Regions from separate parts of the Dyella humi genome, predicted to be linked through region 1. Evidence: riboswitches for the same ligand, from Rfam matches in the RefSeq annotation. Region 1 holds a riboswitch; each other region holds the start of a gene.
What was found. Region 1 has a riboswitch for cobalamin ahead of metE (5-methyltetrahydropteroyltriglutamate--homocysteine S-methyltransferase). Riboswitches for the same ligand answer to the same signal wherever they lie in the genome.
Positions count from the first base shown of each region.

Region 2: linked by a shared signal. The riboswitch ahead of ISP18_RS15715 (ribonucleoside-diphosphate reductase subunit alpha) and the one ahead of metE (5-methyltetrahydropteroyltriglutamate--homocysteine S-methyltransferase) in region 1 are both predicted to bind cobalamin.
Region 3: linked by a shared signal. The riboswitch ahead of cobO (cob(I)yrinic acid a,c-diamide adenosyltransferase) and the one ahead of metE (5-methyltetrahydropteroyltriglutamate--homocysteine S-methyltransferase) in region 1 are both predicted to bind cobalamin.

Region 1 is NZ_JADIKI010000023.1:2,234,805-2,241,953, reverse strand. It holds gene ISP18_RS20995 (hypothetical protein) at 1-375, shown strand, start outside; gene rhtC (threonine export protein RhtC) at 1-11, opposite strand, end outside; gene ISP18_RS20990 (nucleoside permease) at 372-1,631, shown strand; gene dusB (tRNA dihydrouridine synthase DusB) at 1,715-2,701, shown strand; gene ISP18_RS20980 (alpha/beta hydrolase) at 2,773-3,663, shown strand; gene ISP18_RS20975 (class I SAM-dependent methyltransferase) at 3,748-4,578, shown strand; cobalamin riboswitch at 4,633-4,844, shown strand; gene metE (5-methyltetrahydropteroyltriglutamate--homocysteine S-methyltransferase) at 5,043-7,149, shown strand, end outside.
Region 2 is NZ_JADIKI010000023.1:992,845-999,993, forward strand. It holds gene zapE (cell division protein ZapE) at 1-787, shown strand, start outside; gene ISP18_RS15700 (peptidase C13) at 893-1,279, shown strand; gene ISP18_RS15705 (demethoxyubiquinone hydroxylase family protein) at 1,450-1,971, opposite strand; gene ISP18_RS15710 (hypothetical protein) at 2,179-2,475, shown strand; cobalamin riboswitch at 2,577-2,782, shown strand; gene ISP18_RS15715 (ribonucleoside-diphosphate reductase subunit alpha) at 3,084-5,486, shown strand; gene ISP18_RS15720 (GIY-YIG nuclease family protein) at 5,581-5,922, opposite strand; gene ISP18_RS15725 (ribonucleotide-diphosphate reductase subunit beta) at 6,014-7,036, shown strand; gene ISP18_RS15730 (GNAT family N-acetyltransferase) at 7,051-7,149, shown strand, end outside.
Region 3 is NZ_JADIKI010000023.1:2,376,110-2,383,258, forward strand. It holds gene phnN (phosphonate metabolism protein/1,5-bisphosphokinase (PRPP-forming) PhnN) at 1-283, shown strand, start outside; gene ISP18_RS21535 (DUF5690 family protein) at 286-1,578, opposite strand; gene ISP18_RS21540 (TonB-dependent receptor plug domain-containing protein) at 1,959-4,451, opposite strand; cobalamin riboswitch at 5,008-5,226, shown strand; gene cobO (cob(I)yrinic acid a,c-diamide adenosyltransferase) at 5,357-5,959, shown strand; gene ISP18_RS21550 (cobyrinate a,c-diamide synthase) at 5,956-7,149, shown strand, end outside.

The DNA of each region.
Region 1 (7,149 bases):
AACAAGCTCATGGGACTGCTCCAGCAAACTCGGCGCAGTTTAACGGCAGCTCGCGCTCGCGGCACCTGTGGCGGCGAGCCTTGCCGGCCGGCCCGGGCTTCCTCTACGCTGCCAAAGCATTCGGACGGGGACTATCCCGGCCTTTACAACATAGGCGATGCTGCCAGTCTCACCGGAACGGTCAATCCGGCCAAGGCCGGAATCCAGTTGAATACATTGTGCGGAGCACTCGAAAAAATTCGGTGTGCTTCGCGCGGCGTACTTGACCGGATTCCGGCCTTCGCCGGAATGACGGTGAGGCAACAGCGGACATCCCTGCACAACTATCCATGCATCACCAGGGGAAAGAACACCATGCAGGAAACCACTCCATGAGCCTGAAGTTGCGACTCATCGCGATGAATTTCCTGCAGTACTTCGTCTGGGGTGCCTGGCTGATCACTATCGGCGCGTACTGGTTCCAGAACCGACATTGGTCGGGTTCGCAGTTCGGCGCGATCTTCTCGACCATGGGTCTGGCATCGCTCTTCATGCCATCGATCCTTGGTGTGGTCGCGGACAAATGGATTCGCGCCGAGCGCCTGTACGGCTGCCTGCACATTGCCGGCGCGCTCGTGCTGTGCATCGTGCCGACCATCGACAATCCCGGCACGCTGTTCTGGGTGATGCTGGTGAACATGATGTGCTACATGCCCACCATCTCGCTGGCGATCACGGTGGCCTATAACGCGTTGAAGTGCGACGGTGTGGACGTGGTGCGCGTCTATCCGCCGATCCGTGTGTGGGGAACGGTGGGTTTCATCGCAGCGATGTGGATGGTGAGCCTGCTGCATCTGGAGACCACTACCGGCCAGTTCTACGTAGCCGCGGGTGCAGCGCTGCTGCTGGGTATTTATGCGTTTACCTTGCCGCCGTGTCCTCCGCGTCTGCGCGGCAAGGATCATCGCTCGTGGCTGGATGCGCTCGGCCTCACCTCGTTCGCCTTGTTCAAACAGACCAAGATGGCGGTGTTTTTCATCTTCGCGATGTTGCTTGGCGCTGCGCTGCAGTTGACCAACGCCTATGGCGACACCTTCCTGCATGACTTCGCGCGCATCGATGCGGACAAGGACCTGATCGCGGTCCGCTACCCCGCCATCATTATGTCGATTTCGCAGGTGTCGGAAACGCTGTTCATCCTGGCGATTCCGTTCTTCCTGAAACGCTTCGGCATCAAGACGGTGATGCTGATCAGTATGCTGGCGTGGACGCTGCGCTTTGGCCTGTTCGCGTTCGGCGATCCCGGCAACGGGCTATGGATGATCGTGCTGTCGTGCATCGTTTACGGCATGGCGTTCGACTTCTTCAATATCTCCGGCTCGCTGTTCGTGGAAGGCCAGAGCGACCCGGCCATACGCGCCAGCGCGCAGGGCCTGTTCATGCTGATGACCAACGGCATCGGCGCCGTGCTGGGCAGCTCGATCAGCGGCGTGGTGATCGATATGTATTTCACCCGGCCCGACCACACGCTGGACTGGCACGGCATCTGGCTCAGCTTCGCCGCGTATGCGCTGGTGGTGGCCGTACTGTTCGTGTTCTTGTTCAGGCACAAGCATGTGCCTGAATCTCTGCACAGCGTTCCTGTGCACTGAGCGCAGCCTCTTGCGAGATTGCCCCTCACCCCAACCCTCTCCCCAGAGGGGAGAGGGAGATAGATCGCGGCTACAATACCCGGATGCAGATCGGCCCCTACCGCATCGACCCGCCCGTGGTGCTCGCGCCCATGGCCGGGGTCACCGACAAGCCTTTCCGCCTGCTGTGCAAACGGCTGGGCGCGGGGCTTGCCGTGTCCGAGATGACTACCGCCGATCCGCGCCTGTGGCGGACGCGCAAGTCGCTCAAGCGCATGGACCACGAGGGCGAGCCCGAACCGGTCAGCGTGCAGATCGCCGGCTACGACCCGGCCATGCTCGCCGAAGCCGCGCGCTTCAACGTGGCGAACGGCGCGCAGATCGTCGACATCAACATGGGCTGCCCGGCGAAGAAAGTGTGCAACGTGTGGGCCGGCTCCGCACTGCTGCAGGACGAACCGCTGGTCGCGCGCATCGTAAAAGCCGTGGTGGATGCGGTGGATGTGCCCGTCACGTTGAAGATCCGCACCGGCTGGGATCGCCAGCACAAGAACGCACTCACCATTGCGCGCATCGCCGAAGACAACGGCATCGCCGCGCTAGCCGTGCACGGCCGCACGCGCGCCGATAAATACGAAGGCGAAGCCGAATACGAAACCATCACCGCGGTCAAAGCGGCGGTGCGCATTCCAGTGCTCGCCAATGGCGACATCACCACGCCGCAGCAGGCCCGGCACATACTCGACGTCACTCGCGCGGATGCGGTGATGATCGGCCGTGGCGCGCAGGGCCGGCCATGGATTTTCCGCGAGATCGCGCATTACCTCGCCACCGGCGAACGGCTACCGGAACCTTCGCCCTCAGACGTATCAGCCATCTTGCTCGGCCATCTCGAACATCTCTACGCTTTCTATGGCGAGCAGGCCGGCGTGCGAATCGCTCGCAAGCATCTGGGCTGGTACGCGAAAGATCGCCCAGAAAATATAGCCTTTCGCGACGTGGTCAATCGCGCCGAGCATGCACACGATCAATTGTGCTTGACCCGCGAATACTTCGAGACGTTACAGAACAGCTGGCGTATCGCCGCCTGAACGTTGATCGCCGCAAACCCTTACGGCACTTGAACGGGCATCATCGGCAAATCGTCTCTGGTTTGCATGCCATGCTCCGCCTACCCCTTTCGCTTCGCCTGTTTCTTTTGCTCAGCTCGGTACTGCTGCTTAGCGGTTGCGAGGCGAGCTTGTTTGCCGGCTTGAACGCCACCGACCGGCGGGCAGGCATCGAAGCGCAGCGCGGTATCGTGTTCGATGAAGCACACGGCTTGAAGTTGGATGTTTATCGTCCCGTCGGTGTGGTGCATGCACCGATCGTGGTGTTCTTCTATGGCGGCAGTTGGGTGCACGGTGAACGTGCGTGGTATCGCTTCGTTGGCACTGCGCTGGCATCGCATGGCGTGGTGGCGGTTATCCCCGACTATCGCAAATATCCGCAGGTGAAGATGGATGGCTTCATGCAGGATGCGTCGCGAGCGGTTGCGTGGGTACACGAACATGCCCGAGCACTGGGTGGCAGTCCGGATGATCTGTTCGTGATGGGTCATTCGGCAGGCGGGCAGATCGGCGCGCTGCTGGCGACCGATCCATCCTGGCTGGCGCCTTACGATTTGCGTCCGAACGAACTGGCTGGCTTCATCGGCATGGCTGGCTGCTATGACTTCATACCGATTCCCGCGAACGAAAAGGACATGCTGGGCATGTTCGGTCGCGATGAAGCTTCGCAAGCCCGCGCCCAGCCGGTGCGCTTCGTGCACGGTGACGAGCCGCCCATGCTGCTGTTGCAGGGCAGCGCCGATCGCGAGGTCGATCTTTCCAATGCCCGGTCTCTCGCTCGTGCACTGCAAGCTCATCACGAAGATGTAACGCTGCGGATGTATCCAGGCGTAGGCCACAACGCATTGGTCTTTGCATTCTCTCGACCCTTCCACGCCGATGACCCTGCGCTGGAAGATGTACTGAGCTTTGTTCATGCGCATCCGGTAGCCGCCGTGCACTGATCGCCGTGCACTCCCCGATGACGATGCGTCGGAGTAACGTAGAAACCTGCTCCATCGCCCCTGATCCGCTGCGGACGTTTCGGCATGAACAGCATCGCTACCGGAGACTTCCCCTATATCCACGGGTTTTCCGGCGAGGAACAGACGCGCCTGGTGCGTCAGGCACGCATGTTCGAAAGCACCCTGTTCAGTCACATCGATTACAGCGGCGCGAGGCGACTGCTGGAAGTGGGTTGTGGCGTGGGCGCGCAAACAGAGATCCTGCTGCGGCGCTTTCCCGATCTGCACGTTACCGGCGTCGACCGTTCCCCGGCCCAGTTGGCCGCGGCCGAACGCCATCTCTCAGCTAAAGCCTGGTGCGAATCGCGCTTTGCGCTCCGGCAAGCCGATGCCGCCGATCTGCCATTCGCCGACCGCAGTTTCGACGCGGCTTATCTGTGCTGGGTGCTGGAACACGTGCCAAGTCCGGCGCGCGTGCTCAGCGAAGTGCGCCGCGTGCTGGCGCCTGGTGCGGTGGTGTACATCACGGAGGTACTGAACTCCTCGTTCTTCCTCGATCCGTATTCGCCCAATCTGCTGCGCTATTGGATGGCCTTCAACGACCATCAGTATGACAGCGGCGGCGATCCCTTCATCGGCGCCAAACTTGGCAACTTGCTGCTGGCTGGGGGATACCGCGACGTGCAGACGGAAGTAAAGAACGTGCACCTGGACAACCGCCAGCCTGGGCGGCGCAAGCAGATGATCGAGTTCTGGGAAGAACTGCTGCTCTCCGCCGCCGAACAGCTCATCACCACCGGCAAGACGGATGCAGGCACGGTGGAAGGCATGCGCAACGAGTTGCAGGCGGTGCGCAACGATCCGAACGCCGTGTTCTTCTTTGCGTTCGTGCAGGCACGGGCGATGGTGTATTGAGCTCACCCTTAGACGAGCCCCATCCCACGATTTGACCTAGGCTATCCATACGGCTATCGTTCGCCGCGTCGAGGCTTTCATCTCTCTATAAAGATAGAGAGATGAAATTAAAAGGGAAGCCGGTTTGAATCCGGCGCTGCCCCGCAGCGGTATGTGGAAACGACCTTCGCCATCAGCACTGGGCAGATGCCCGGGAAGCGGCGAACAGTAGGTGGCGTCATGCCTCGTCCACGAGCCCGAAGACCTGCCCCGACCGAAGCTGGCCGTTCGCAACGGTGCGCTTCGTACGACCTGGACTCCGCGGGGAGACCTGGCACGCGTCGCTCGCCGACGCGGCGTCGACCTGCCCGCGCTGCACCCAGTTCGCCCGCGGGGGCGAAGGTCGACGGTGCGCATCTCGGGCCACGCTCGCGGTCGCGCCTGCCTTCGTTCCTCTTTGCCATGCATCGCAATGAGGAATACACATGACACACACAACTTATCTCGGCTTTCCACGTATCGGCCGTCGCCGCGAACTGAAACGTGCACTGGAAAATTACTGGCGCGACGGCAACGCCACAGCACTCCTCGATACCGCGCGGGAGCTGCGGCAGCGACATTGGCAACTCGCCAGCGCGTGGGCGCAGACCGTCGCCGTCAACGACTTCTCGCTGTATGACCACGTGCTCGATACCGCGGTGCTGTTCGACGCCGTACCCGATCGCTACCGTCCGTTGCTGCGCGACGATCCGCTGGCCGGCTACTTTGCTATGGCACGCGGCAATCGCGAACTGCACGCGTTGGAGATGACCAAATGGTTCGATACCAACTACCACTATCTCGTGCCGGAACTGCACGCCGGTCAACGCTTTCGCCTTACCGTCAACAAGCCGTTGAATGAGTGGCTCGAAGCGCGTGCGCTGGGGCTGGATGCGCGCCCGGTGCTGCTGGGTCCGGTTTCGTTTCTGCGCTTATCCAAAACCGTGGATGGCAGCGATGCACTGAACCTGCTCGACGCGTTGCTTCCCGTTTACGCCGAACTGCTGAAGCAGTTGGCGCAAGCCGGCGTTCCTTGGATCCAATTGGACGAACCTTGCCTTGTGCAAGATCTGGATGCGGCCACCCGACACGCCTACGTCGCTGCTTACAACACCCTGGCGATCGGCCCGTCGCCCAAGCGGTTGCTGGCGACTTATTTCGGTGGACTTGGTGACAATCTGGAGCTTGCCGCCAAGCTGCCCGTCGATGGACTGCATGTCGATCTGGTGCGTGCGCCGGAACAACTCGACGACGTCCTGTTCGCGCTGCCCGAACATTGCGTTCTGAGCGCCGGCATCGTCGACGGGCGCAACATCTGGCGCAGCGATCCGCGACGCGTATTGCCGCTGCTGGAAAAAATAGCCGCATCGCGTGGAACCGAGCGCTTGTGGCTAGCACCATCCTGTTCGCTGCTGCACGTACCTTTCGATGCCGCGCAGGAAACCTCCTTGCCCGCCCCACTACGAAGCTGGTTGGCCTTTGCTCAGCAGAAGCTGGAAGAGCTTCGCCTGTATGCCGGCGCGCTGGACGACGATGACCGCGCCAAGGAGGCCCTGGTTGAACAAGGCTTCGTATTGGCCGCGCGCAAGCACGCGCCAGGCGTGCATCGAAGCGAAGTGCAGGCACGGGTGCATGCATTGAGCCCGCAAGCCACTCATCGGCGCTCGAATCTTCTCCATCGCCGCCGCGTACAGGCCGATACGCTGCAACTGCCGCCCTTGCCCACTACGACTATCGGCTCGTTCCCGCAGACCGATGCACTTCGCCAGGCGCGTGCCGATCACCGCGCCGGACGCATCGACAACGCCGCTTACGAAACCGTGCTGCGCGAGGAGATCGAACGCGTCATCCGCTTTCAGGAACGCATCGGCCTCGATGTGCTGGTGCATGGCGAACCTGAGCGCAACGACATGGTGGAATATTTCGGCGAACAGCTCGACGGCTTTGCCTTCACCCGAGGCGGCTGGGTGCAAAGCTACGGCTCGCGCTGCGTGAAGCCGCCGATCATCTGGGGTGACATATCGCGACCACAACCGATGACGGTGCGCTGGTCACGCTATGCGCAATCCCTTACCGACAAACCCGTCAAAGGCATGCTGACCGGCCCGGTGACGGTGTTGCAGTGGTCGTTCGTGCGCGACGATGTGTCGCGCGAGCAGGTCTGCCTGCAACTCGCCCTGGCTTTGCGCGACGAAGTGTGCGACCTAGAAAACGCCGACATCCGCGTGATCCAGATCGACGAACCGGCACTGCGCGAGGGTCTGCCGATCCGCCACGCCGAACACGCCGCCTATCTGGACTGGGCCGTGCGTTGCTTCCGCATTGCCGCTGGTGGTATTCGGGATGCCACCCAGATCCATACGCATATGTGCTACGCCGAATTCAACGACATCATCGAAGCAGTCGCCGCACTGGACGCCGATGTCATTTCCATCGAGAGCAGCCGCTCACGCATGGAACTGCTGCAGGCCTTCGAGGATTTCCGCTATCCGGGCAGCATCGGCCCCGGCGTGTACGACATCCATTCGCCGCGCGTGCCGTCGCAGGCGGAAA
Region 2 (7,149 bases), 1.2 Mb from region 1:
AAACCTGCGCGAGCTGGGCGAACGACAGGACCCGCTGGTCGAAGTGGCCGCGGGCATCGCCGCGCGTTGCCGCGTGCTGTGCCTGGACGAATTCCTGGTCAATGACATCGGCGATGCGATGATCCTGGCCAATCTGCTGGAAGCCTTATTCGCGCGCGGTGTCACGCTGGTCACCACGTCGAACACCGCGCCCGACAACCTCTACAAAGATGGCTTGCAGCGCGCACGCTTCTTGCCTGCTATCGCCTCGATTAAGCAGCAATGTCATGTGGTGGAGATGATCTCAGCCCACGACTGGCGCCTGCGCGCGCTCACCCATGCACCGGTTTACCACACACCACCCGGCGCCGAGGCCGAACGCGAATTGCAGCGCATCTTCGCCAGCCAGGCGCAGAGCGAGATCATCGAAGGTGGCGAGATCGTCATCAACGATCGACCGATTCCGGTGCGCAGGCGTGCTGGCAATATCCTGTGGTTCGACTTCGCCGCGCTGTGCGACGGGCCGCGCGCGGTCGCCGATTACATCGAGTTGGCCAAGAGCGCGCCGGCGATCATCCTTTCCAACGTGCCGCAGTTCAGCATCTACAGCGAGGACCCGGCCAAGCGCTTCGTGCAACTGGTCGACGAGTTCTACGATCGCCACGTGAAGCTGATTCTTTCCGCGGCCGCGCCGATCACCGAACTGTATGACGGTGAGCGCTTGCGTGCGGAGTTTGGTCGTACCGAGTCGCGGTTGATCGAGATGCAGAGCCAGGAGTATCTGGCGCTGGAGCATCGGCCGGAGTAAAGCACCGCATTTCGCACGAACAGTCATTGCGGCAAGACGGATGCTTCACCTCGCAGGGCCTGAACTGGTACGTTGCGGCTTTCCGCCCTGCCATGGAATCGCGCCATGCTGACCTTCATCGCACTTGCATTGCTCGCCGGCGCGCAGCCCACCACTTCGGCAGATGCATTCACCGCACGCGTACAGCGCGCCAAGATGGTCGAAGCCGGCCCCACCGGCCCGGCCTACCAGAAACAATTCTGGGCCAAGACCGGCAATCCGATGACCGACGCATTGAAAGCTTGCCTGGCGAGCAACGCGCCCGCGGACAAATCACCCTTCACGCTGGTTGCGGATATTTCGCCCGATGGACATCCCCTGCACGTGGACGTGCGTGCGCCGACGCCGGTCGCAAAGTGCCTCGATGGCCAGTTCTCAGCGTGGACATTTCCCGCGCCGCCAAAACTGTCCGATGCCGTCGATTATCCGATTGAAATCGATGTGAGCATGTAAGCGCGCTCGAATTCGGGTATCGCCCTAGGAGCACCCGCACCGGACTTGCAACTATCGTTCGTGGCGCGGATGGATGACACCCCTGATCGCGTTTCGCGATCTGCACAGCCGGACGTTGCGCCGGCAATAGCCTTCATCCATTCCAGTCGAAAGCGGATGCTTCGTATCGGTCAGAATCTCATCCCCAACCAGATTACCGATTCGGTTGCCGCAGAGACCACAGGTTTCAGAATTCGATACCAAAGGCTATTTTCGAGAACGTGTGAAGCCGCCTGATCATGGTGCATTCGCTCCTCCGTGACGATGGCTGAGATCGCGAAGACGGCAGCCCCATCTATGTCACGGAGGTCAACCAGCTGTCTCTCTAGGTGCCGGAGCACCACGCTCTCGACTGCCACCGTAGTCGCTGAAATAGCTGAGCGCCCCAACAAGCCAGTCAAGATGCCGAGCGACAAACCACCAATGCCGCACAACCAATAGCTCCTGCACCGGCGCCGCCCTCTACGTTTCAGCTCATTACCGAAGATTTCCCTATGACCTCGTTCATGCGCGCGAAATTCGGCAAGCTCTGGAACCAAATCTCTCGCGAAGAGCCTGGCTATCATGATCTGGCCCGTATAGATGGATATGGCACCAAACTCGCCAGCGTGGTTGACCTTAAGGATTCGACTGCCGAGATCCGTCCCTGTCATTGCTCCCCCTGCGAATCGCCCAGCCCCTATCGTAATGTCTGCTCTGGGTTGCGAAAGCGGACATAGGCGCAAGATCAATGTTGGTTTTGAAAGTCCAGGAATAGGAATAGAGGTTGAGTAGGGCGAGGTTTGGCGCTCGCTTACTCCGACAAGCTTGCCTCACACCTTGCGCTACGATCCGCCCGTCACTCACATGGAGTCGGCTGCATGCGCGCACCCACCGGTTCGGTCGTTGGGCTCTGTTCCGCCTCCGCCACGATGTCGGCGATGGGGATGGCTTTCCTTGGTTACTGGGGTGTGCACGAACCCACGCCCTGGAACACGCGCGACATCGTGGTGGTGTGCCTGGCTTTTCTCAGCTTCATGGCGCTGGGGGCGACGATCTGGATCGCCACCACGCCCGTACCGGAGGGTGCCATCGAACGCATCGCGCCGGCGCGCCGCAGTTTTGCGGTGGGCCTGGTGCTGATGTGGGTGGGGATCATCGTAGCCATCGTTCGCTAGAAAAAATCGCATCTTCCGCAAGCCCGCGTCCCGCTTGGGTTAACACCGCTTATCCACCGGCTTATCCACAAATTCTTGGGTTGACCGGGCCAGGTAACCCCGATATGTTGTGCTCCGTCGGTCGCCACCCCTGATCATGTCGGGGGCGGCAAGGGAATCCGGTGGAAATCCGGAACTGCCCCGCAGCGGTAAGTGGAGACGAAAGCCCGAGTACGCACTGGCCTTCGAGCCGGGAAGCGGGGCGAGTAGGCGCATCGCAAGGTGCACATCCGCAAGTCCGAAGACCTGCCGACACGGCATGACCGGAGCGTCATGCCGCCGGTGACGGCCTCCGCGGGAGGGGCGTACGCACGACGTGGAAGTCACACGTATCGCGCGAACGACCACGGCAAGCCGCCATTTCAGCCCTGCGCGCGGGAGCAGGCGGTTGAGTCCAAAGGAGTCTGTCCGCTCAAACCGGAATTTTCCGGACCGGACCGATTCCGCAGCCCGGAGCGTCCGACATGCAGCCTATCGATACCGAATCGCGCGAGCGCACAGCCGACCGCGCGGATACCGCCGTCTTTTCCGCCGACGCTGCCACGTCGGCCATTGCCACCACTGTCACAATGTCCGCTACCGCCGAAGCACCTTTCACCCTGACCCCTCCGCACAACCCCGGCCAGATGCGCGTCACCAAGCGCAATGGTCGCCAGGAGGTGGTCGACGTCAGCAAGATCGTCCGCGCCGTGACGCGCAGCGCCGAAGGCCTGCACAGCGTCGATCCGCTGCGCGTGGCGCTGAAGACCATCGGCGGCTTGTATGACGGCGCCACCACGCAAGAGCTGGACCAGCTCTCCATCCGCACCGCCGCCGCACTGACCGCGGAAGAGCCCGAATACGGCCAGCTAGCCGCGCGCCTGCTCGGCGCCTTCATCGACAAGGAAGTGAGCGGGCAGGAAATCCAGAGTTTCTCGCAATCCATCGCGCGTGGCGCGGAGCTGGGCATCGCCAACGCGCGCCTGCGCGATTTCGTGGCCGCAAATGCGCGCAAACTCAACGATGCGATCGATCCGCTCGCCACGCGCCGCTTCGAATACTTCGGCCTGCGCACGGTGTACGACCGCTACCTGCTGCGCCATCCGCAGCTGCGCAAAGTGATCGAGACGCCGCAGTATTTCTTCATGCGCATCGCCTGCGCGCTGGGCGGCAACGAGATCGGCGAAACGCTGGAGCTGTATCGCCTGCTTTCCTCACTGGAATACATCGCCAGCTCGCCCACGCTGTTCAACGCCGGCACCGCGCATGAGCAGCTGAGCTCCTGCTTCCTGCTGGATTCGCCGCTGGATTCGCTGGAATCGATCTACGAGAAATACGGTGACGTAGCCAAGCTCAGCAAGTTTGCCGGCGGCATCGGCCTGGCCTATTCGCGTGTGCGTTCGCGCGGCTCGCTGATCAAGGGCACCAACGGCCATTCCAACGGCCTGGTGCCGTGGCTGAAGACGCTGGATGCCTCGGTCGCCGCGGTCAATCAGGGCGGCAAGCGCAAGGGCGCGGCCTGCGTGTACCTGGAGCCGTGGCACGCGGACATCGAGGAATTTCTCGAACTGCGCGACAACACCGGCGACGAAGCGCGCCGCACGCACAACCTCAACCTGGCCAACTGGGTTCCCGACGAATTCATGCGGCGCGTGGAGCACGACGGCAATTGGTCGCTGTTCGATCCCAAGATCGTCCCGCACTTCGTCGATACCTGGGGTGAAGCTTTCGAGCGCGCCTATCATCAGGCCGAAGCCGATGGCCTTGCCGTAAAGACGGTGAAGGCGCGCGAGCTGTACGCACGCATGCTGCGCACGCTGGCGCAAACCGGCAACGGCTGGATCACCTTCAAAGACCGCAGCAACGCCACCAGCAATCAGACGGCCAAACCCGAAAACGTCATCCATCTTTCGAACCTGTGTACGGAGATCCTGGAAGTCACCAACGCCGGCGAAACGGCGGTGTGCAATCTGGGTTCGGTCAACCTCGCCCGCCACGTGGTGGATGGCGCATTCGATTTCACCAAGCTCGCCGCCACGGTGCGCACCGCAGTGCGCCAGCTCGATCGCGTGATCGATCTCAACTTCTACCCGATCGATACCGCCGCCACTGCCAATCGCAAATGGCGACCGGTGGGCCTGGGTGTGATGGGCTTGCAAGATGTGCTCTTCAAGCTGCGCCTGCCGTTCGATTCGGCCGAAGCGCTGGAGCTTTCCACGCGCATCGCCGAGGAGATTTATTTCAACGCGCTGTCGCAATCGAATGCGCTGGCCGAGCAGCACGGCGCACATCCCGGTTTTGAGGAAAGCCGTGCAGCCAACGGCGAATTGCAGTTCGACTATTGGTCGAATGCGAAACCGCACGATGTCGCGCGCTGGGATGCGCTGCGCGAATCGATCAAGGCCAAGGGCCTGCGCAACTCGCTGCTGATCGCCATTGCACCTACCGCCACCATCGCGTCCATCGCCGGTTGCTATGAGTGCATCGAGCCGCAGGTCAGCAACCTGTTCAAGCGCGAAACGCTGTCCGGCGATTTCCTGGTGGTGAACCGTTACCTGGTGGACGAGCTGAAGGCGCTGGGTCTATGGACGTTGGAAATCCGCGATGCCATTAAGCTGGCGGAAGGTTCGATCCAGGGTATCGGCGCCATCCCGGAACGCCTGCGCCAGATCTATCGCACCGTGTGGGAACTGCCGCAGAAAGCGCTGATCGACCTGGCCTCCGCGCGCGGTGCCTATATCGATCAGAGCCAGTCGCTGAACCTGTTCATGGAAAACCCGAACATCGGTCAGCTGAGCTCCATGTACATGTACGCGTGGAAGGCGGGAGTGAAGACCACGTATTACTTGCGGTCGAGGCCGGCGACGAAGATTGCAAAGACCACGGTGGCGGCGGCATCCGTCGCGGCCCCAGCGCCAGACGCTCAGGAAGCGGCGACGGCTGCGGTGTTCTGCTCACTGGAAAATCCGGAGTACTGCGAGGCCTGCCAATAACCTCAGACTCGTCGCCCCGGCGAAAGCCCGGGTCCAGCGACTTTGGGATATGGCGGAAAGACACTGGGCCCCGGCTTTCGCCGGGGTGACGGGTTTAAAGCAAGGTTGAATAGAGATCGTTCCAGTATGGATTGGTATTCTCGATGAGCGCCAGCTTCCACCTGCGATGCCATTTCTTCAGCAACTTTTCTCGTCTTATCGCTGACTCCAGCGTCTCGTGTCGTTCATACCAGACGAGGTTATACGCACCGTGATGCCTGGTGAAACTGGAAACAAATCCGGAACGATGCTGCCAAATCCGCTGAACCAGATCGGACGTTACGCCAACATACAAAACGCCGTTCCGCTTGTTGGTAAGCATGTATACGGAAGGTTGTCGTAATTGCATGAGGCCAGTTGTGCCGAAAACGCCAATCCATCTTCGTCCAATCGACATACGAAGGGGATCACTCGATTCCCCTTGTACTCGTCGTCCCGGCGAACGCCGGGACCCAGCGACTTCCTACACACTTTGATTCGAGGAACGCATGTCAAATACCTCCAAGCCCCAACACATCCTCGACCCAGGTTTCGAACTCACCCTGCGCCCGATGCGTTACCCCGAGTTCTACGAGATGTACCGCAACGCGATCAAGAACACCTGGACGGTCGAGGAAGTGGATTTCTCGCTTGACGTCACCGACCTCAAATCGAAGATGACGGATGCGGATCGCCACCTGATTCATCGCCTGGTCGCCTTCTTCGCCACCGGCGACACCATCGTGGCTAACAATCTGGTGCTGAACCTGTACCAGCACATCAATGCGCCGGAAGCGCGGATGTACCTGTCGCGCCAGTTGTACGAGGAAGCGCTGCACGTGCAGTTCTATCTGACGCTGCTGGATACCTACATTCCTGATCCCAACGAGCGCAACAAGGCATTCGCCGCGATCGAGAGCATTCCTTCGATCAAGCAGAAGGGCGCGTTCTGCTTCAAGTGGATCGAATCCGTCCAGAATTTGCAGCGGCTGGAAACGCGCGAACAGCGCCGGCAATTTTTACTCAACCTGATCTGCTTCGCGGCGTGCATCGAGGGCTTGTTCTTCTTCGCCGCGTTCGCCTACGTGTACTTCCTGCGCTCGCGCGGCCTGCTGCATGGTTTGGCTTCAGGCACCAACTGGGTGTTCCGCGATGAATCGGGCCACATGGCCTTCGCGTTCGACGTGGTGCGCACCGTGCGTGCGCAGGAGCCGGATCTGTTCGACGAGAACATGCGCGCGCAGGTGGAAGCGATGTTGGAAGAAGCCATCGCCTGCGAAACACAGTTCGCCGAAGATGTGCTCTCCGGTGGCGTGGCCGGCCTGTCGGTGAAGGACATGCGTCAGTATCTGGAGTACTGCGCGGACCAGCGCTTGGTGCAGCTCGATCTGCCGAAGAAATACGGCGCGAAGAATCCGTTCGACTTCATGGACCTGCAGGACGTGCAGGAAGTCACCAACTTCTTCGAGCGGCGCGTGTCGGCCTACCAGGTGGGTGTGGAAGGCGAAGTCGCGTTCGACATGGCGTTCTGACATATTCTGCCGCCATGAACACTGAGCAAGTCATTCTCACCGATACACCGGATGCCGCCGATGTGGCGGCAGTCCGTGAGCATCTCAGCCAATTCAATCTGGATGCGACCGGC
Region 3 (7,149 bases), 140 kb from region 1:
GCCGGTGCTGATCACCGCCAGCGCTGAGCGCATTGCACAACGGCTTGCCGCGCGCGGACGGGAAACGGAAGCGGATATCGCCGCGCGTCTGCAGCGTGCGCAAGCCTATCCGGTGCCGCCCGGCAGTCTGCTTATCCGCAATGATGACAGTGTTGCGGAAGCAGGCGCGCTGCTTTTGCGGGCGATTTGCGAGGCGCGCGAGTCCATGCGCGGCAGGGAAGGGCGGGAGACGGAAGGCACTGCCCAGGCCATGGATTATGGCTCGCCGTTATTCCAGGAATGACATTACGCCGCAGCCGCCACTGGTATCGACACGCGCGCCCGCCGCGCCTTCTCGTAGAAATACAGCGCCGACACCAGCGTGATCAGCATGCCGATACTGGACAGCGTCATCACCGTCTGCGCGTAGAACGATGCCCACGACAGATGCATGCCACCGAATTCCTTCACCAGGATCACCGCCACGCTACCCATATAGCCGCTGCTGTCGGCGATATACATGATGAAGCCCACATTGCCGCCGACCCGGAACGTCGCCAACATGCGTTCGAAGAAAGTGGCGTTGTACGGCACGTAGGCCAGATACAGGCCGAAACCACTCAAACCGATCCAGCCCAACGGATCGATCATGGCGTGATTGTGCATCCAGGTGGCGCACACGGCGATGCAGAAGCCGCCGAAGATCAATACGTGATTGAGCATCAATGCTCGCAGGTTATTGCGCACGATCATGGTGCATGCGGTGATGATCAGCACGGCTATGGCGATCGGCACTTCGGTCTCGGCAAACACTGAGGCGTCGCTACCGCGGCCGAGATCGCTCCAGATTTCCGCCGCGAAGTTGTCGCGAAAATCGCGCGTGACCGTCAGCGCCACATAGGCCATCACGATCATCGCGATGCCGGGCAGGAAACGAGCCAGGAAGGCGCGCCGCGTAGCCGCATCCATCGGCAGGCGCACGCTGCGCGCAGCAACGTCGGCGGCATCGGGCGCGGGCAGGTGTTCCAGAATCCAGGTCGCCAGGCACAGTGGTGCAATAAACAACATGCCGGTGGTGAATGGCATCCAGAACTCGCTCACATGCCAGCGCAGCATCAGCCACATACCCACCGATTTCACCACGCCCGAGCCCACGATGAAGCTGGCGCACATAAGGGCGCCCATCAGCTCAGTGCCGCGGCGGCCTTCCAGATAGCCGAAGATCACGCCCCACACCATCCCTAGCGGCAGGCCGTTGAGAAACAGGAACGGAATATTCCATGGCGCCGGGATCAGCGCGAAACCCAATAGCGCGATCCAGGAGAAGCCGATCAGCCCGGCGAGCGTGCGTGCGCGATGCTGGCGCTGGATTTCGGCGATCCAGGTGATCCCCCGCACCTTGCTCAGCATGTAACCCACCACCTGGGCAATCACCAGCCACACTTTGTAATCGACACCAGCTAGATGAATGCCCTGAAAGGATGCGGCTGTGAATGGCTTGCGAAAGGCATACATCGACGCATAAGCCAGAAACGCGGCTGAGCCGGCTAGCAAGTTGATCAGCGCGGGATGACGGTAAAGACGCGACGAGAGGGGCACGAAAGCATCCGGCAAATGGCCGATTTGGCGATACCGGCAGGGTGGACGTGTCGCGTTACAGCGGCATGGCGATCGCTAGGCTCGGGATGGGTAAGGTCTAGGGCAGCAATCAGCCCCCCTCTCTCCGGAAGGAAGAGGGAGCGTTCCACACAGTCATGTAGATACCAGCATCGGGAGAGGAGCGATCCCGGCAAAGGATGTTGTCAGTGCGGCGGTTCGGTCGTGCTCAGCAGTCCGTTTTCCATATGTCCGCGCAAGCGCATCGACCAGTTGTTTCACTTCACGTGACATGCACGCGCGCCATCACGCGGACAAAAAAATCCCGGCTCATGGCCGGGATTTTTGTGCATGTGTCGCACGAGTTTGGCAGTGGGCTCAAATCACCAGTGATAGATCACTTTGGTGTAATAGTAACGCCCATTGAAGCCCGCGGGTGAAAAATTTGAATACGGGATGGTGCCGTTGACGTTGTTCGCGGCGATTGTCTTGTTCGGATAGCTGTTGGTGGCGTTGTCTACGCCCAGCGTAAACGTCCAGTTGTCCAGGTTGTAGCTGCCGGCCAGGTCCAGCACCCATTGCGGGTTGTAAGTCTGGTTCAACAAGTAGGAGCTGTTGCTGTACGCGGTAAAGCTTCCGTAGCGGGTGAGGTTGCCGTTGAACACCCAATGGCTCAGCGTGTAGTTCTCGTTGAGGATCAGCTTGCTACGCGGCGTAGAGTTGGCCAGCAGACCCTTGATGTCGCGGTAGGTCACACGCTGCAGCTGCAGGCCCAGCGCATCCAGTTGCGTCGGGTTGGGCGCCACATGTGTAACTTGCGTGCGGTTGTAGTTGTAGCTCAGGGTGCTATCCAGCACGCCGGCATTGCCGAAGTCGGAGCGATAGCTCGTCACCAGGTCGCCGCCCTGGGTACGCGTATCCACCGCATTGGTGAAGTACTGTGCCGAGCTGAAGGCCACGTTGGTGACGCCGTTCGCGGCCAGATAAGCCACCACCGCCGGTCGGTTCAGGCCGCTCAACGTGTTGGAAAGCACGACGCGGTTGTAGATGTTGATCTGGTACAGGTCGAAGGTGATCGTGAGCGGATCAATCGGGTTGAACACCGCGCCTATGGTGTAGTTGTGCGAGCGCTCCGGTCGCAAGGCTTGCGCACCCAGCAATTGCGCCACCTGATTGCTCACCGGCAGCAAGCCGGTCTGGTAGATGCCTGGTGCGACGCCCGGTCCCGCGCTGCTTGGTGTGAGGTACAGCGAGCCGATCTGCGAGTAGTCCTCCTGCGCCAGCGAGGGCGCGCGGAAGCCACTCGATACGCTGCCGCGCAGCGCGAAGCGCGACGTGAAGTCGTAGCGGGCGGCCAGTGCGCCGGAAACGGTGTTGCCGAAGTCGTTGTAATCCTCATGCCGCACGGCGAGCGACGTACCGAGTTTGTCGGTGAGGTTGGTTTCCACGCTCACGTACTGCGCCCAGTCGCTGCGGCTCCAGGATCCCACGTTCACTGGGCTGTAGCCGCTGAAACCCTGCGCACCGCCGCTCACACCGGACGTGCCCACGTAATAAGAGCTCGGATCGCCTGCGCTGATCTGGTACGTGTCGCGTTTGTATTCCGCACCGAAGGCGAGCGTCACCGCATTGGGTAGCCAGCTCAGGTTGAAATCCTTCGCCACGTCGACGTCCGCCAACTGCTGCGCGGACGAAACGATGCCATCGAAGAATTGGGTGGGCGTGTAGCCGAAGTCGTGCAGGAAGGCGTAGTTGGCGGTGTGTATGGTATCTAGCGATACACGGTTGCCGCCGTAGTTGGCACTCACGTCCCAGCGCCAGCCGTCGCTGGTGGTGCCGCGCACGCCAGCGACCAGCGACTGGTCGGTGCTGCGCGCCTGCAGCAGTGGCTGATAGCCATCGGGATATAGCGCAGTGAGTGCCGACTTCACCGACGATGGATAACCGAACGGATTGCGATACAACTCATCGGAAATCGCATTGCGCTCGTGATAGCTGCCGAACGCGTAGAACTGCACATCTTTCGTAATGTCGTACTGCGCATTCAAGAACAGGTTGTGCTGGCTCACCGTCGGGTCGCCGAACACCTGCTTGGATCCCAGCTGCGGATAGCGGATGTCGGTGCCGCCGTGGTTGGTCGGATCCTGGTGGCCATCGTCCAGGCTGATGCGCAGCCAGCCCTTGTCGCCGTTTAGCGGAATGCCGAAGTTGGCCGAGCCCTGCCATTGCTTGCCGCCACCGCGCTGGAAGCGTCCGCCGTCCAGCTCGACCGAGCCGCCTTGCGCGCCATGCTTCAGGATGATGTTGATCACACCCGCGAGCGCGTCGGAGCCGTATTGCGCGGAAGCACCGTCGCGCAGCACTTCGATGTGATCGATGGCGGAAAGCGGAATGGTGTTGAGATCCACCGGCGCCGAGCCGCGGCCGATGGTGCCATCCACGTTCACCATCGCGCTGGTGTGCCAGCGCTTGCCGTCGACCAGCACCAGCACTTCATCCGGTGCCAGGCCGCGCAACTGCACGGGACGTTGCGAGTCGGTGGTGTCGGTGGCGGCAGGACGCGGAAAATTCAGCGATGGAATCAGGCGCGCCAGCGCGGTGGAGAGTTCATTGGTGCCGGTGCTTTGCAGCGCCGAAGCGGGGACCACGTCGATCGGGGACAGCGACGTGCTATCGGTGCGGTTCTGCGCGCGTGTGCCGGTCACGATCACGGCCTGCAGATTCTTCGCGTTGTTGGGTTGCGACGGCGTTTGCGAGGTGTCTTGCGCGGCAACGGTAGAAGCGAGTGCGAGCAGGATGGAAGCGGTGAGAAAGCGAGCCCGGCCGGAACGAGTAGCGAGCTTGCCCTGGTAGGGCGAGTTGTTGTCTTGCTTCATGTTGGAGTGTGCCCCTAGCGTGTTGTTATCGCTGTTGCTGTGCAGCAATTGCAGATTAGTGACAACGGCGGTTGGTCGCAACGAATGCTTGGACGCCTAAAAGTCCAAATGGAAATATCCATGCCGAACATGCGGTTAATCGACTTTCCCTGCCGCTAGTGACGATGCAAGTTCATGCGATCCAACCATTGCGCTTCGGTCGAGTACCGTCAAGGGCCATGCAGGCCATATGTAGACACTTATGTAGACACTAGGGATGCTCTGATCTATTCCACGCACCCGTCACCGCATTGCATGCACGCAGCGGTTTGTCGCAGCGGCGAAGGCAGACCGGCTATCTGTCGAGACGCTGAGGCGAAGCGCTGCGCGCATGCAATGCGGCCCCAACATTTTGAAATTAAAGGACGGGGTGACGTCCAGAAGGCCCGCAGGCTGCGCCGCGCGGGGCCAGTCTGCCCTGCGCCGCGCAACACACCCTGCGAGCCTTCTGGACGTCATGCCGGGTACGTGGAATAGATCAGAGCATCCCTAGGCTAGGCGCACTGCAAGCCACCCTCTAAGATGCCCGGGCTTGAGGTGACTGCCGGCATTGGCCGGTGGTTGAAACGGGAATCCGGTGCGTCGCGATGCGGCCATGCCGGAGCTGCCCCCGCAACGGTAGGCGAGCAACGCGATCCACACACCGCCACTGTGCTGCGCGCATGGGAAGGCGTGGACCGGAAGGCACAGGCCTTCGCTCGCGAGCCCGGAGACCGGCCCAGGCTTGAAACCGGACAGGCGGAGGGCCGCGTCACGGGCCGCTGCGTGAGTACCGGTGCCGTTTCATTCCCTCTGCCGCTTGTAACGCCTGGCGAGTACGCCGGGCATGCGGAGGATGTATGAGCGACCACCCATCACGCGACGCCATGACGCCGGAAGAGCGTCACCGTGAACGTATGCAGCGTAAGAAAGAATTGGTCGACCGCAAGATCGCCCGGGCCACCATCGATCGTGGCGTGCTGGTGGTGAACACCGGCAACGGCAAGGGCAAGAGTTCCTCCGGCTTCGGCATGCTGGCGCGTTCGCTCGGTCACGGCTTCCATTGCGGCGTGGTGCAGTTCATCAAGGGCACGTTCTCTACCGGCGAAGAAGCCTTCTTTCGCCGCTTCGCCGACGATCAACTCGATTACCACGTGATGGGCGAGGGCTTTACCTGGGAAACCCAAGACAAGGCGCGCGACATCGAAGCAGCGCAGGCGGCGTGGAAGATTGCCGCGGGCATGCTGGCCGATCCCGCTTACGATTTCGTGCTGCTGGATGAGCTCAATATCGCGCTGGTCAAACAGTACGTGCAGCTCGAGCAGGTGCTCGACGCCGTGGCCGCGCGCCCGCCGCGCCAACACGTGGTGATCACCGGCCGTGGCGCGCCGGATGGACTCGTCGCCGTCGCCGATACGGTGACCGAAATGCGCGTGGTGAAGCATGCGTTCGACGCGGGTATCAAGGCGCAGAAGGGTATCGAGTTGTGAGCATTCGCCATTGCCCCGCCTTGCTAGTTTCCGCGCCCGCATCCGGGCAGGGCAAGACGTCGGTCACTGCTGCGCTCGCGCGTTGGCATGCACGGCAGGGGCGACGCGTGTGCGTGTTCAAGACGGGGCCGGATTTTCTCGATCCTATGGTGCTCGCGCGCGCCGCGGGCACACCGGTCTATCAGCTTGACCTATGGATGTGCGGCGAGACAGATGTGCGCCGACGCCTGTTCGATGCAGCGGGTGACGCCGACCTGATCCTGGTGGAAGGTGTGATGGGTCTGTTCGACGGCGCACCTTCCAGCGCCGATCTTGCACAGCAATTGGGCCTGCCGGTGCTGGCTGTGATCGACGGCTCGGCGATGGCGCAAACCTTTGGCGCACTGGCTTGCGGTTTGGCGAGCTATCGCGAAGGGCTGTCGATGTACGGCGTAGCAGCTAATCGCATTGGCAGCGCCTATCACGCGCAGTTGCTGCAGGAGAGTTTGCCTGCCTCGCTGCACTGGCTGGGCGCGTTGCCTCGCGATGATCGTCTGGCTTTGCCGGAACGGCATCTGGGCCTGATCGCCGCAGATGAATTGTCCGATCTCGATGCGCGCCTCGATGCGTTAGCGGATGCATGGTCACAGCACGCCGCGACCGAGTTGCCGCCGCCCGTCGTATTCCAGTCGCCGCTCGCTGAGTCCATTCCACCGCTGTTGCAAGGCAAACACATTGCCGTAGCGCGCGATGACGCGTTCTGTTTTCTCTATCCCGCCAATCTGGATCTGCTGCGCCAGGCCGGTGCGGAATTGTGTTTCTTCTCGCCCGTGGCAGGCGATGCGCTGCCCGAATGCGATGCGGTGTGGCTGCCGGGCGGATATCCGGAACTGCATCTGGATGCTTTGTCGAAACGACATGATTTGCATGCGGCGCTGCGTACGCATCGCGACGCCGGCAAGCCCATGCTCGCGGAATGCGGTGGGCTGCTGTTTGCGCTGGAGTCGCTTGCGGATCAGCAAGGGCACACGGCGCCGATGGCCGGCCTGTTACGTGGCCATGCCGCAATGCAGCCGCGACTTGCCGCGTTAGGGCTGCAAGGCGCGAGCTTGCCCGAGGGCGAATTGCGCGGACACACTTTCCATTACGCGCAAGCATCGATCGACGCTGAGCCGCTCGCGCATGCGTTCAATCCCAACCACGGGCCATGC